Linked DNA regions of Cytobacillus luteolus. The protein of the gene in region 2 interacts with the protein of the main gene of each other region in a pairwise test. Links are inferred from orthologs where the notes say so. Each region holds a gene or a part of one and is shown on either strand. Other genes may lie near its edges.

What was found. The genes of interacting proteins can lie anywhere in the genome.
Region 1: the proteins of mntR (region 2) and J2Z26_RS19235 interact in binary tests that used the Escherichia coli proteins (3 or more experiments, as listed by UniProt). The link is inferred for Cytobacillus luteolus from one-to-one orthologs.

The regions. Positions count from the first base shown.
Region 1 is NZ_JAGGKM010000008.1:14,513-18,973, reverse strand. The notes cover bases 1,509-4,461. They hold J2Z26_RS19235 (methionine ABC transporter ATP-binding protein), read right to left. Parts: upstream 3,522-4,461; coding sequence 2,496-3,521; downstream 1,509-2,495. Other genes in these bases: J2Z26_RS19230 (O-acetylhomoserine aminocarboxypropyltransferase/cysteine synthase family protein), read right to left, coding at 4,131-4,461; J2Z26_RS19240 (methionine ABC transporter permease), read right to left, coding at 1,835-2,503; J2Z26_RS19245 (MetQ/NlpA family ABC transporter substrate-binding protein), read right to left, coding at 1,509-1,821. Also shown: Fe-S cluster assembly ATPase SufC, read right to left, coding at 1-238; J2Z26_RS19250 (YuzK family famiily protein), read right to left, coding at 545-688; more of J2Z26_RS19245, read right to left, coding at 979-1,508. UniProt on the Escherichia coli protein: Part of the ABC transporter complex MetNIQ involved in methionine import. Responsible for energy coupling to the transport system. It has also been shown to be involved in formyl-L-methionine transport.
Region 2 is NZ_JAGGKM010000003.1:5,790-11,513, reverse strand. The notes cover bases 1,662-4,369. They hold mntR (transcriptional regulator MntR), read right to left. Parts: upstream 3,372-4,369; coding sequence 2,952-3,371; downstream 1,662-2,951. Other genes in these bases: splB (spore photoproduct lyase), read right to left, coding at 3,470-4,369; J2Z26_RS08405 (patatin-like phospholipase family protein), read right to left, coding at 1,973-2,851; J2Z26_RS08410 (SA1362 family protein), read left to right, coding at 1,662-1,942. Also shown: J2Z26_RS08425 (M24 family metallopeptidase), read right to left, coding at 1-252; aroQ (type II 3-dehydroquinate dehydratase), read right to left, coding at 227-697; J2Z26_RS08415 (YqhR family membrane protein), read right to left, coding at 768-1,289; more of J2Z26_RS08410, read left to right, coding at 1,541-1,661; more of splB, read right to left, coding at 4,370-4,495; J2Z26_RS08390 (hypothetical protein), read left to right, coding at 4,627-4,776; J2Z26_RS08385 (vitamin B12-dependent ribonucleotide reductase), read right to left, coding at 4,991-5,724.

The DNA of each region.
Region 1 (4,461 bases), on a different replicon or contig from region 2:
CACGCTCATCTACTTCCATTTCAAGAACGTCTTCTCCGTCAAGTGTAATTGAGCCACTTGTAACTTCATATTTTGGATGTCCCATGATCGCTGATGATAAAGTTGATTTACCTGTACCATTTGGTCCCATGATTGCGTGAATTTCTCCACCCTTAACCTCAAGGTTTACACCCTTAAGGATCTCTTTACCATCAATTGATACATGAAGATCTTTAATTGTTAAAGTTGAACCTGCCATTACAATACCTCCATTTTTACAAAAAAAAATTTTGTATAGGTTAGACTTATCGTCATTACCCTTATTCTCATTTTATTCTCATTCTAATCTTATAACAAATTAAAAGTGATAGCAACCTTTTGAGCTTTCTACAATAATTTTAGAATTATGTGTTTTCTATTTCTTCATTGTGCTATTTTTTTACCTAGGCTCAAATTTATATTCTTTCTATTTTTACACTTAAAGTTAAAAACCATTCTGTTTTTGAGGAATACCTATATAAATAAGAAAAAACCAGAAATCACTTCTGGTTTTTTCGTCGATATATTAAATTGAATGAACTTTACTGTCCAATCGTGCAATTAATAATTTCCCTTTTACATAATCCTGTTCACGTTTCTGTTCAACTTTCATTCTTGCTTCGACATTGGAGCTATACACCTCATAACTTATCCCATGAGCCTGGTGCATGGCCTTCTCCATTTCGCTTGTGTAATTCAAATTCAGTTTTTCACTGATAATGAATCATTCCTTTCATTTATTTAAAAGTTAAATTAACCATATGCCAATACTAACACCTTGAATCTCATCCTAACAAATTGCAAATTTCAGTAAAAAATAATCTCCCCCTTTATTTATAGCCACACTTCAAATCAGGCATGATAATTGATTAAAATTGGAATAAAATACTCTCATTTCCTCGCTTTTATTCAAAATCACCAAAAAAAGGTGCCTGATCTGTGTCAGACACCTACAAATTATTATTCACTTACTGGGACAACTGCCCCTTCATATTTTTCTAAAATGAAGTTTTGAATTTGTTCAGAACGAAGTACTTCAACTAGCGTTTGAATTTCAGAACGGTTTTCATCGCCTGTTCTTACTGTAATAATGTTAACATATGGTGATTCTGAACCTTCAAGTGCAATGGAGTCTTCCTTAGGATTCAATCCAGCGTCAATCGCATAGTTTGTGTTAATTAAGACTGCGTCACCCTCATCATTATTGTAAACCTGTGGAAGATATCCCGCATCTACATCAGCTTTGAACTCAAGGTTTTTCGGGTTGTCTACAATGTCATCAATTGTTGCAGTCGTTGTATCAATACCTTCTTTTAGCGTAATTAAGCCCTCTGTTTGAAGCATTGTTAAAATACGACCATGGTCAGCTACTGAGTTACTCATAATAATTAACGCACCTTCAGGTAATTCATCTAAACTTTTATATTTTTTCGAATAAACACCAATTGGCTCAATATGAATTCCACCAGCATTCACAAAATCATAACCATTATCAGCAATTTGTGCTTCTAAATACGGAATATGTTGAAAGTAGTTCGCATCAATTTCTTTATCTGCTAATGCTCTGTTTGGCAAAATATAATCTTGGAATGGTACAATCTCAAGTTCAATTCCCTTTTCTGCTAACAATGGTATTGCTTCTTCTAAAATCTCTGCATGTGGAACATTTGAAGCACCTACAACTAATTTAACTGCTTCAGCTTCATCCCCTGCAGTATTATTATCTTCGTTAGTTGCTGTCCCACAAGCTGCTAGGGCTAAAAGCAAAATAAATAATGATAGTGAATATAACGTTTTTTTCATGTTAAATCTCTCCTTATCTTTTATCTAATTTTGAAGTGACAATGTCACCGATAAACTGAAGTATAAAAACAATAATTAAAATTAAAACAGTGGCAATAAATGTTACATCATTATTGCCTCTTTGAAACCCTTCTAAATAAGCAAGGTTTCCTAGACCGCCAGCTCCGATTACTCCAGCCATAGCTGTATATCCTACAAGAGCAATGGCTGTTACAGTAATTCCGGACACTAACGCTGGCATAGATTCAGGTAGTAAAACCTTTGTAATGATTGTAGTTGTTGTGGCACCCATTGATTTGGCTGCTTCAATAACCCCTTTATCAATTTCTCTAAGAGCAATTTCAACCATTCTTGCATAGAACGGAGCTGCTCCGATTATTAGAGCAGGAAGGGCAGCATTTGCACCTAGTATTGTACCAACTATTGTTTTAGTAAATGGAATCAGCAAAATAATTAAAATAATAAATGGAATAGAACGGAAAATATTTACGATGGCTGCAATAACTGAATTCATAGCCTTACTTTCCCATATGTTCCCTTTAGAAGTAAGAAATAATAACAAACCTAAAATAATGCCTAAGATAAATGTCGCGATGACCGAGATTCCAGTCATGTATAGTGTTTCATTGGTAGCCGTTATAACTTTTTCCCACTTAACATTTGGTAATAGCTCCTCAAGCATTTGCTATCACCTCCACTTCAACTTGCTCGCTATGAATATAATCAATTGCTTTATCGATTTCGCTAGTGTCTCCATCAACATGGATAAAAAGAGTACCGTAAGAACCACTTTGGGTTTGTGAGATTTTCCCTTGAAGAATGTTAACGTTTAGATTAAAGTTTCGAATTAAATTTGTCATCAATGGACGTTCAGCAGCATCTCCTACAAAAGTGAGTTGGATGACTTTACCGTTTGGATATTGATCAAGCAAGTGCTCAATCGTTTCTTTTGTTTCCTCTGGCTCCGTCACTTGTTTTACGAATCTTTGGGTGATTGGCATCTTAGGTTTCCTAAATACCTCTAAAACCTGACCTTGCTCAACTATCTTTCCATCTTCCATAACTGCAACACGGTGGCAAATTTTCCTGATAACATGCATCTCATGAGTGATAAGCACAATTGTTAGACCTAAGCGCTCATTTATATCTACCAGCAAATCTAAGATTGAGTCTGTTGTTTGTGGGTCAAGCGCTGAGGTAGCCTCATCACAAAGTAACACTTTGGGATTGCTTGCTAGTGCCCTTGCAATACCTACTCTTTGCTTCTGTCCTCCACTAAGCTGTGAAGGATAGGCTTTTTCTCTTCCCTCAAGTCCCACTAACTTTACTAACTCATCAACGCGTCTAAGTCTTTCTTTCTTTGGCACTCCAATAATCTCTAAAGGAAACTCGATATTCTCGCTAACTGTACGTGACCACAACAAGTTAAAATGTTGAAAAATCATACTTATTTCCTGTCGTGCTTTTCTTAACTTGTTTCCTTTAGCACTGGTAATTTGATGGCCTGCTACAGATATTGAGCCTTCTGTTGGAATTTCAAGTCCATTTAATAGTCTGATTAATGAGCTTTTCCCAGCTCCACTGTAACCAATGATTCCAAAGATTTCTCCTTGTTTAATGTCTAGGTTAACGCCATCAACAGCAGTCACTGATCCTGTTTTCGATTTATAAATCTTTTTTACATTTTGCAATGTAATCATCTATTTCTCACCTTCTTTAAGTAACTACTTCTGTTTAGTTTGGTTCTTCAAGCGTAGGATAATGTAAATATTCTTAAATATGGACAGGACTTATTTAGTTTATCAATGTCTCTTTTCTCAAATATTGTTGTTTACAGATTTAACTTTGACCGTTCCTTTGCGCTACAGGCATTTGCTTTCCGCGGGGAGGAAGTCAAGCCTCCTCGACGTTCCCTCTGCGGGTCTCGACCTTTCCTCTACTTCCCGCAGGAGTCAAATGCCTTCCGCTCCAATCCACTATCAAATAATTACCTAATAAGCAACTTTCATTGCGTAAAGAGCCTAACAAAAAACAAAAAGCCCTTCTACTCAAATGAGCAGAAAGGCATACGTAATATAGTCCTTCCTCTCATTTCCCAAAGCAATAGCTTTGTGTGAATTGGCACCATTTCAACATAGTTGACGGTTGCCGGGCTTCATAGGGCACATCCCTCCACCTCTCTCAATAAGAGTTACACTTTATTCAATTATCGCTTTAAAACAGTTAAGTATTAATTGAGTACGAAAGTGAGTATATCATGGGTAAGAAATCAGTGTCAACAAAAATAATATTTTTATATTTTACTATTTTTAAATAGCACTTACTGGCTTTTTAGAAGAAAGTCCTGTTGCCTTTTCAATTGCTTGTTCTAAGTCTTCAAGAAGATCTTCACAATGTTCAATTCCAACTGAAAGCCTGATTAAATCATCAGTCACTCCGGATTTCTTTAAATCCTCGGCCCCTAATTGCTGATGAGTGGTACTTGCAGGATGGATGATTAAGCTCTTGGCATCCCCTACATTCGCTACATGAGACCAAAGAGTTACATTATTAATGACTTTTGCTCCAGCTTCCCTGCCACCTTTGATTCCAAATACAACAACTGCACCAGCACCTTTAGGTAAGTACTTCTTCGCTAAT
Region 2 (5,724 bases):
AGCAGCCTGTTTTGCAACCTCTTCAATAATTGGGCCTTTATGCTGTACAATTTCAAAATGCTCAATTTGTTTATTTGCTTGTTCTACATATCTGAAATCTGTGATAAACACAGCTTTCGTTTCAGATACTAGTGCTACACCAGCGGTTCCTGTAAATTCTGTCATATAACGTCTGTTATAAGCATTTGTAATAAGTAATCCATCTACACTATGATTCTTAAAGCTTTCACGTAGTTTCTCTAATTTTAACATACTCCACTTTCCCCCCTAATTTTTCAAGCATCGCTAAAATTGCAACATTATAACCATATAGTCCTAACCCTACAATTTGGCCAACCGTGACGGGTGCAATAACCGATGTATGTCGAAACTCTTCACGGGCATGCACATTTGAAATATGAACTTCAATTGTCGGAATTGTAATACTTGCAATTGCATCGCGAATTGCATAGCTATAATGTGTAAAAGCGCCTGGGTTAATAATAACCCCATCATATGTATCGCCAGCCTCATGAATTTTGTCAATAATGACTCCTTCATGGTTTGATTGAACACAAACTAGGTTAATGCCAATCTGACTGGCAAAAAGTCTTAAATCCTTTTCTAAATCATCCAAAGTTGCATGACCATAAATATGAGGTTCACGTTTTCCTAAACGATTTAAATTAGGACCATTAATTAGAAGTATGCGCTTCATTATTATAAACTCCTTGTTAAAAAAAGAATGTTCAGTCAAAGAACATTCTAACATAAAACACTATTTATACCTAGCTATTTGACGTTACACTCTGTCCTTGTTTTTGGATATCGTTTACCTCAAATGAAATTGAATAACCTACAAAAACACCATATAAAAGGTATAGGCACACTGTTGTAATATTTGTGTTTCTGCCAAGTTCCCATACACTTTTTAGGTCTGGAAAAATAGGATTTAAAAGAAAGAATACAAATCCCCATAACGCTATACCAAATATCATACTCACCCAAATTTTTTCAAACCTTCTTAAAACAGCATAATATAAAAGAGCAACACCTATCGATAGTAAACCAATGATAAAGATTCCCATAAACTGTCCATAAAGGCCGTTTTTCCAATCACCCAGTGCCCACGGCTGTAATACTAAATTAGGACTTATCTTAGTGAAATTAAAAATATAGAGAAGGTAACCTAAAAGACTCCAAAAGATTCCTCCACACAAGCCGATAACCATTACTTTTGCCATAATTGACATTGGTTCTTCTTTTTTGTTTTGCTCAAGAGCCGGATCCTTTTTCTTTGCTTCTACCATTTCTTTAAGCACCTCCATTTGCTAGTATGTCCAGGTGTTGAACGTAATATGAAGTGTAATCAATTTATGTCTATAATAGGAAAATCATGGTTATACTAAATACATATAGTTCTCACTAGTTGTTTCATCTTTTTTCCTGTAAAATATAAAGTAAGTTAAAAATAAAAAAGAATGAAATATTTTACTAATAATCGGCAACTAAAGTTGTCTTACTTAATAAACTAAAAAAAAGCTGTTAGGAGGTGTTTCTCTTGAATCGTCGCCGTAATATTTTTGTTCTAGTTCTCATTAGTCTTAGTGTATTTGGCCTCTTATCTACACTACTATTTGAGCCGGGGCAATTATTAAAACAACTAGCTATTTATGCTTTTTTTGGTGTTGTTATCTTCCTTATTTATAAATGGTTTGTTAGACGGCGAATTGGTGGAAAAGAACACTCTGCATATTTAAGAGCAGCCAAACAATCCGCAAAGCGTTTTAATGACCAAGGAAGTAGAAAAAGTAATGTACTTGGTTCAATAAACAAAAAGGCGAGTTTAACAAGTGTAAAAAAGCCGAATCAACCGTCAACACCAAAGAAGAAATCGACCCCAACACACCTAACTGTTATTGAAGGAAAAAAAGGCAAAAAGAAGAATCGAGCTTTCTTTTAGAAAACTTGATTCTTCTTTTTTTTTCTATTTTTAATATGTCCATTTTTTCAAAAAGTCTGCTGCTCTTTGTTCCCCGACTTTAATGATTGATTGTTTTTTCTCTTCAGTAAGGTCAAATTCTGTAGTTAGATCTCCTTCTAAAGGTATGAAGATGATATTTTTCTCATGTCTTCTTGATACGTAGCGTGCATCATGGGCATCTTTCATTGTTTCAAATAGAGCCGTAAACAACTGGATTGCGTTATTTATTTGGTTTGCAGGCTTCTCTGTATAGCTCGTACTCAATTTTATTCCCAATAATGGTCTTGCCTTCTTTTCTTCTTCAAAAAGCCAAATTGGAAAATTACTTAACACAGCTCCATCTACAATAATGTTTTTGTTCTCTTTTATGGATAGTTTTATTGGGTCAAAAAAATAGGGCAAGCTACAGCTCATACGCACAGCTTTAGCAACTGAAAAGGTCCTTGGGTTAATACCGTACGGCTTCAAACCATCTGGTAAAACAAGGATCTTACCGTTCGTAAGGTCAGAAGCAACTAGACGAAGTGATTGATGGGGAAGATCAGCAAATGTTTTCACTCCCTTTTTTTCAAGCTTCTCTTCAATCCATTTTTCTAATACAAATCCTTTATAAAGCCCTAGCTTCCAATATAATAAAAGCCAATTAGAAAAAGGGAAGGGAATAACTGTTTTTCGCTTATCCAGGAATTCCTTCATATTTATCTCATCCATCAATTCAATGATCTCCGAACTTGTATATCCCGCTGCAATAAATGCTGCCAAAAGTGAGCCTGCACTCGTTCCTGCTAAGCGCTTAAACTTAAACCCCTTTTCCTCGATTGCTTTAAATGCACCAATTAACGCAAATCCTTTTATCCCACCTCCCGAAAACACACCATCGATATACAATAAGAAATCCCCCTCGTACTTTTGATATATATGTATCAAAACGAGGGGTGAATTAGACCAAAAAAAAGAGAATAGTGTTATCAGGATTGAACCTGAAACACTATTCTTCATTTCGTTTTTGGACATCTCGTAACTCAGTAATTCTAGAATTATCTTCTTCAAAATACTGAACTAAATCTCCAATTCGATCAATCGCATTCCAACTCAAATGATGTTCAATTCCTTCTACATCATTGTAAATTTTATCATCATCAACACCAATTAATTTCATAAACTGTTCTAATAAATCATGCCTAAAGACCAATCTCTTTCCAATCTTTTTACCCTTTGTAGTTAATACTAGCCCTCTATATTTTTCATATATTAAATATTCATCTTTATCCAGTTTCTGAACCATTTTCGTTACTGAGGAGGGATGGACTGACAGAGCTTCGGCAATATCAGAAACTCTTGCATAGCCTTTATCTTCAATTAACATATATATTTGTTCAATGTAATCTTCCATACTTGGTGTTGGCATTTTGTCTCCTCCATAACTTAGCCGGAAAGCTTCTTGTATTAAAAGTTTACAATAGAACCTATAGGCTGACAAGCAATTAAGGAAACGTTTACCACGACTTACGTAAAATATTGAATTTCAGCACTTGGAAAAAATTCATGGATGTAACGTCTAATTGTTGTTTCAATATCCTCTGCGTCTTCGGTTTTATAGACATATTTTCCAATTCCGTAGCGTCCCCATTTGTACTTTCGGTCTTCCTCATTCATCTCAAGCTTGGTCTTAGGATATCTTTGCTGTATAACTTTTTTTGCTGGCTTAGTAAAACGATGCTGGATAAGTTCAAAGGATAAGTTTGAAAGGTCTATCCCTTGAAGAGATGCATGCAATCTTTCAAAAAGTTCGAAGTAACCTTCCTGCCAATTCTCATGCATATAAATAGGCGCAACAATAAAGCCTAAAGGATAATTCGCATTTGCAACTTTCCTTGCTGCCTCAAGCCTTTCATCAAAAGATGATGTTCCTGGCTCAAAGTTCTTTATCACATAACGAGAATTTACACTAAAGCGAAACCTCGTATTACCATTATGCTTCGCATCTAAAAGATGGTCTACATGATGGTATTTAGTAACAAATCGAAGTCTACCCAAATCAGTATCACCTATAAACTCAATCGTCTTTTTAAGTGAATGAGTTAAATGATCCAAACCTACAATATCCGAGGTACAAGCTGCTTCAAAACGTGTGATTTCTGGTTCTCTTTCTTTTATATATTTAGTTGCTTGTTCAAAAATATCTTCAAGGTTCACATAAGTACGAATGTATGGTTTACTCCCAAGCGTGGTTTGTAAGTAACAATAATGACAGTGGCCCATGCAGCCTGTCGCCAATGGAATCGCATACTCTGCTGAAGGTTTTGATGTATCAAACTTTAAAGTTCTTCGTATACCTACCACGAGTGTGGATTTGGCAATTCTGTATTTTTGGTTTTCATTGTCACCTGGTAAATCGCGGACTTGATTATGCGATGTTGTTTCCCTAATTTCAATTCCCATCTTTTCAAATTTTTCTTTTAGCTCGACTCCAAGTGGATAATCTAGGGCCTTAGGCTCTATGTAAACGAGCTGTGGGATAAATGGTTCCATGGTTTCACCTCTTTTTATGGTTAGTATGACCGGATTAGAATGGATAAAATGCGCCAATGGTTTCCATAAAAGGTTGTGGGATATTTGGATAAACTATCGGTAACATTCTAATTCAAAGGAGGTAAATGTACATGAATCCTAATGAAGGGAAACGCTATCAAAGAAAAATTGGGAAGGTTAAGGCATATCAAGATTTAAATGATGAAATTTCGAAAAATAAGGAGTTGCAAACTATGCAGCCTACTCCAGAGCCGAAGGATTTTGAGGAGATTGAGTATTAACTCGTGATTTGGTGATAGACCGAAATCTATCGCGAGTTGACCGATAAGCTATAAGTAAGACCGATTTCATTTGGGTATAGACCGATAAATCCTCTTGCTTGACCGATAAACTTCATAATAACAGGGTTGGCTAATCTAATTAGGGTGGATTAGTTAGTGCTATTTAAATAAAAACAACAAAAAAAGACCCAAAGCAGGGTCTTTTTTTACTATTTTACAATCCACATTTAAGTTGTGCGCCGCATCCAGTACACGTATTGCAGCCTCCAAGGTCTTCAACCGTACCTTGACGACAAACTGGACATGTATTTCCAACTTCTGAACCGATGGTTACATCTGTTGAACGTAATGCATTAATTGTATCTACTAATACAACATGACTCTTTTTCTTTTCAGTTGTCTCTGTAACAACTTCTTCTTCAAAAGTGTTTTCTTCCGCTTTAAGAGTTAATACTTGTGAGTCACGGCTACCGTCAACATAAACAGTTCCACCTTTTGCTCCACCTTTGTATAAACGCTCATATACTCCTTCAACCTGCTCAACAGTGTACCCTCTTGGAGCATTTACTGTTTTACTAATTGAGCTGTCAATCCAACGCTGGATAACACATTGAACATCAGCGTGTGCTTCTGGTGCAAGCTCCATTGCAGAAATAAACCATTTTGGAAGGTTATTTGGATCTGCCTCAGGATTTTTGTCTAAATACTCTTGAACGATATCTGCTTTTACTTCAATAAACTTGCCTAAACGCCCACTTCTAAAATATGAGAAGGAGAAGTATGGTTCTAAGCCGGTACTGACTCCAACCATTGTCCCTGTGGAACCTGTGGGAGCAACAGTTAACAGGTGTGAATTACGAATTCCGTACTCTTTAATACCATTCTTAATATCTTCTGGCATTTTTTCCATAAAGCCAGTTTGAGTGAATGCATTTCTTAAACGATTAG